DNA from 2 places in the Streptomyces sp. NPDC001606 genome. Region 2 is predicted to be linked to the other one. Evidence: riboswitches for the same ligand, from Rfam matches in the RefSeq annotation. Region 2 holds a riboswitch; the other holds the start of a gene.

Region 1 (2,193 bases), on a different contig from region 2:
GCTGCCGGCCGCCGTGGTAGCCGCGCGCGCTCAGTTCGCCGACGGGCTTGCCCATCAGCACCACCTGGCTGCTCTGTTCGCCGCCCGGCTTCAGCAGCACCGGGTTCATCAGCGCGGTCGGTTCGGTCCGGCAGGCCTGGGCCTGCATGGCCTGGGCCCGTCCGATCTCCGCGCCCTCGCGGGTGACGAAGGAGTTGAGGGACATGTTCTGCGCCTTGAACGGCGCGACCTTCACGCCCTGGCGCACCAGCCACCGGCAGATTCCGGCCGTCACGACGCTCTTGCCCGCGTCGGAGGTGGTGCCGGCGACGAGGAGACCACCGTTCACTTCCCGCGTCCCTTCACGATGAGGCGCGCGGCGGCCGTGACGCCGAGCGCGAGGAGGCCGACCCGGCGGGAGAGCCGTACGGCCCGGTCGATGTCGGTGACTTGGACCGCCCGTCCGGCGCCGCCGTTGAGCACGGGCCGGTGCTCGACCCGGCCGCCGTAGGAGAGGGTGCCGCCCAGCCGGACCCCGAGGGCGCCCGCGAAGGACGCCTCCACCGGGCCCGCGTTGGGGCTCGGGTGGCGGTGGGCGTCGGCCCGCCAGGCGCGCAGGGCACCGCGCGGATCGGGTCCGGCCGCGGCGGCGAGCACGGCGGTCAGCCGGGCGCCGGGCCAGCCGGCCACGTCGTCGAGGCGGGCGGAGGCCCAGCCGAAGCGCCGGTACCGGGGCGACGTGTGACCGACCATCGCGTCGAGGGTGTTGACCGCCCGGAACCCGAGCAGTCCGGGCACGCCGGCCACGGCGCCCCAGACCAGGGCACCCACGACGGCGTCGGAGGTGTTCTCGGCGACCGACTCGACCACGGCCCGGGCGATCCCGTCGGCGTCCAGCGCCTGCGGGTCCCGGCCGCACAGGTGCGGCAGCCGCGCGCGGGCCGCCTCGACGTCGCCGCGCTCCAGGGCGCGCCCGATGGTGCGGGCCTCCCGGGCGAGCGAGGTGCCGCCGACGACCGACCAGGTGGCGGCGGCGGTCAGTGCGACGGAGAGGGCGTGGGAGGGGCGTACGGCGCGTGCGGCCGCCGTGCCGAGGGCGACGGCGCCACCGGCGCACACGACGGTGTGCAGGGCGCCCCAGCCGCGGTGGTCGTGCCACAACGCGCCTTCCACGGCCGCGGCCGCCCGTCCGAACGCGGCGACCGGATGGCCGCGGCGCGGATCGCCGAGGAGCAGGTCCCCGAGAAGGCCGGCGGCGGCGCCGTACGCGTAGCTGCGATCGGCACCCATCGGCTCAGCCGGCCGTCGGATCGGCAGCGGCCCTGGTACGGGTCCTGGTGCTCGGCCTTGTCCATCGGCAGCCCGGCATGGCGATCTATGTCCTCACTCAGGGTGTCCGCGCCCTGGTTCGACGAGATTCGGCGGTGAGAGTTCCTGGCTCCCGGGGGGTTCTTCCCCGGTGACAGTGGCGGGACCGCGCCGGATTCGCACCGGCTTCCTCTTCTGCCGCCGTACTTGGCCCGGGCAGTCCACCACGCGCCCGGAACGGCCGTCAACTTGCTGTTGACCTGCATGGGGGGAGTGTGCCGATCCCCACATTGCGGGGCGGGAGGGCTGGGGGAGACACGGTGAGAGGGGAGGGGGAGACACAGCGGGGGAGGGTATGAAAAAGGCTCCCCTCCGCGGTGCGGGGAGGGGAGCCTTCGGAAGGTCCGCGGTCAGGCCTTGGCGACGATCAGGTAGATCCCGTACGCCACCGCCGCCGCGCAGGCCGCGAAGCTCAGGTAGGCGCCGGTGACGGCGAGGGCGGCGGAGTCGCCCTGCGCGGTGGCCCGCTCGCGGTGGGCCAGGCCCTTGATGCCGAGGCTGAACAGGGCCACCAGGCCCACCGTGACCACGAGGCTGACGCCGAAGACGGAGCCGATGGCCGCCCAGTCGATCTTCATGGGGTTGCTTCCTTCGGTAACCGGTAACCGGGGTGACCGGGTCAGACGGTGGCGGCCGGCGGAACCGCCGGGGTGACCGGGGTGGGCTCGGCGGCGGGGGACGCGATGGTGGCCGTCAGGTCCTCGGTGATCTGGCCCGCGGGGGGCGGGGTCACGGCGGCGATGGCGGTGGTCACCACGCCGGCCGGCTCACCGGTCTCCTCGACGACGTTGGTGTGGTCGACGACCTCGCGGCGGGAGATCTTCCAGATGGCGGCGCTCGAGGCGA
Region 2 (2,193 bases):
ACCTGGAGACGGTCGAACGCTAGAGCCTCCTTTTAAAAGAGCCCTAGTCGGACAGGGTGGAGGCGCGCGCCGTCCAGCGTTCCTCCACCCGCGCGAACCTCCAGTACGCCAGCGCCGCCGCCCACACCACCACGAACAGGCCGACGATGACGTAACCGGCGCTGTCCAGGTTCACCCCGGCGATCCAGCCGGTGACGGAGTCGCGCAGGTCCAGCTTGTCGTGGACCACGCCGACCAGCTCGATCGTGCCGATGAAGAAGGCGACGGCGATGGACAGCCCGGTGATGGTGAGGTTGTAGAACACCTTGCGGACGGGGTGCGAGAACGCCCACTGGTAGGCGAAGTTCATGAACGTGCCGTCGAGCGTGTCGAACAGGCACATCCCGGCGGTGAAGAGCAGCGGCAGGCAGAGGATCGCGTACCAGGGCAGGCCGGCGGCCGCGCCCGAGCCCGCCATCACCATCAGCGTGACCTCGGTGGCCGTCTCGAAGCCGAGGCCGAACAGGAAGCCCACCGGGTACATCTGGCCGGGGCGGGAGACGGACCTGGTCAGCCGGCCGAGGAAGCGGTTCATGAACCCGCGCGAGTCCAGCTGCCGTTCCAGCTCCCGCTCGTCGAAGGTGCCCGCGCGCATCGACCGGAAGACCCGCAGGATGCCCAGCAGGGCGATCAGGTTGAGGGCCGCGATCAGGTAGAGGAAGGCGCCGGCGATCGTCGTGCCCATGAAGCCGAGCACCTGGTGGGTGGTGGACTTGTCGCTGGTCACCGTGCCCGCCAACTGGGTGCCGCCGGCGATGAGCAGCGCGAGCAGCACCACCACGCTGGAGTGTCCGAGGGCGAACCAGAAGCCCACCGACACCGGCCGCTTGCCGTCGGCCATCAGCTTGCGGGTGGTGTTGTCGATCGCGGCGATGTGGTCGGCGTCGAAGGCGTGCCGCATGCCGAGGGTGTAGGCGGTGATGCCGAGACCGACGCCGAAGACGTCCCGGCCCACCTTGTAGTGCCCGGGGGCGACGAGCAGAAAGAGGATGCCGAAGGCGACGACGTGCAGGGCGACGATCACCGCGAGCAGTCCGGTCGTCCTGACCGTGTCCTCGCGCTGCCAGCGGAAGGTTGCCTGGTCGGACGCGGGCAGGGTGGTTCCGGGCAGGTTCATACGGTCAGCTCCAGCACCTCGTGGATCCTTCATCAGTGCCGTGGCCGGTCTCCTGGCTTACGGGTCACGCGTTCGTCGCCCCTGCCTTCCCGGTCGTACGACCAGTGGCCCGGCGGATGCCGGACGGGACGGGAACTCCCCGATCACAGTGGCGAGGGCCGCGTCGATCTCTCATCGACTTCCCGAGCACCACGGCCCGCCCACCGTAGGGGGCCGGACCATCTCCTGCATAGCTGCACAACCGGGCAGGTATTCAAGATCACATACCGGCCTGCGAGGATGTGGGCATGCATCTCGTGCCTGCCGACCGCGCCGACCGTCGCACCATCGACGGCCACCGGGTGTGCGACGCGATCGCCGCCATCGGCGACGCGGGCCGTCTGCGCGCCTGGTCCGACCGCTTCTCGCTGCTCGCCGATCCCAACCGGCTCGCCCTGCTGCTGGCCCTGCACCACACCGGGCCGCTCGCCGTCTCGGACCTGGCCGTCGCCACGGGCATGAACGACCCGGCGGTCTCCCAGGCGCTGCGGCTGCTGCGCGCGGCGGGCGTGGTGGCGGGGGAGAAGGAGGGGCGGGTGGTCCGCTACCGGGTGGTGGACCAGCGGGTGCGGGGCTTGTTGGAGCACTGCGGGGAGTGAAACGCGGCGCACCTCGCCACTGAAGGTTGCTTTTCCGGGCAATGTGGACAGGCTCTCTCCTGTCGTCCTTCCGAAAGGGAGCCCGTATGGCCCGTATGGCAGAGTCCTCGCCGGACCTCTCCTCCCGGAACCCCGACTGGTGGCGGCAGGCCGTCATCTACCAGGTCTATCCGCGCAGCTTCGCCGACGCCGACGGTGACGGCCTCGGTGATCTGCGCGGCATCACCGAGCGCCTGGAGCATCTCGCCGAGCTGGGCGCGGACGCCCTGTGGCTCAGCCCCTTCTACCCCTCCGAACTCGCCGACGGCGGCTACGACGTCGCCGACCACCGGGACGTCGACCCCCGGCTCGGCACCCTGGACGACTTCGACGCCCTGGTCGCGAAGGCGCACCGGCTCG

Evidence for each region. Region 2 has a riboswitch for cobalamin ahead of ACWCV9_RS19990 (HoxN/HupN/NixA family nickel/cobalt transporter). Riboswitches for the same ligand answer to the same signal wherever they lie in the genome.
Region 1: it holds a riboswitch for cobalamin, as region 2 does, so the genes downstream of both, ACWCV9_RS26670 (cobalamin biosynthesis protein) here and ACWCV9_RS19990 (HoxN/HupN/NixA family nickel/cobalt transporter) in region 2, are expected to answer to the same signal.

The regions. Positions count from the first base shown of each region.
Region 1 is NZ_JBSFHC010000016.1:134,417-136,609, forward strand. Features, by position in the region: gene ACWCV9_RS26665 (cobyric acid synthase) at 1-328, opposite strand, end outside; gene ACWCV9_RS26670 (cobalamin biosynthesis protein) at 325-1,269, opposite strand; cobalamin riboswitch at 1,386-1,528, opposite strand; gene ACWCV9_RS26675 (hypothetical protein) at 1,698-1,925, opposite strand; gene ACWCV9_RS26680 (anion permease) at 1,967-2,193, opposite strand, start outside.
Region 2 is NZ_JBSFHC010000010.1:156,101-158,293, reverse strand. Features, by position in the region: gene ACWCV9_RS19995 (nucleoside hydrolase) at 1-23, shown strand, start outside; gene ACWCV9_RS19990 (HoxN/HupN/NixA family nickel/cobalt transporter) at 44-1,156, opposite strand; cobalamin riboswitch at 1,182-1,365, opposite strand; gene ACWCV9_RS19985 (ArsR/SmtB family transcription factor) at 1,444-1,794, shown strand; gene ACWCV9_RS19980 (glycoside hydrolase family 13 protein) at 1,890-2,193, shown strand, end outside.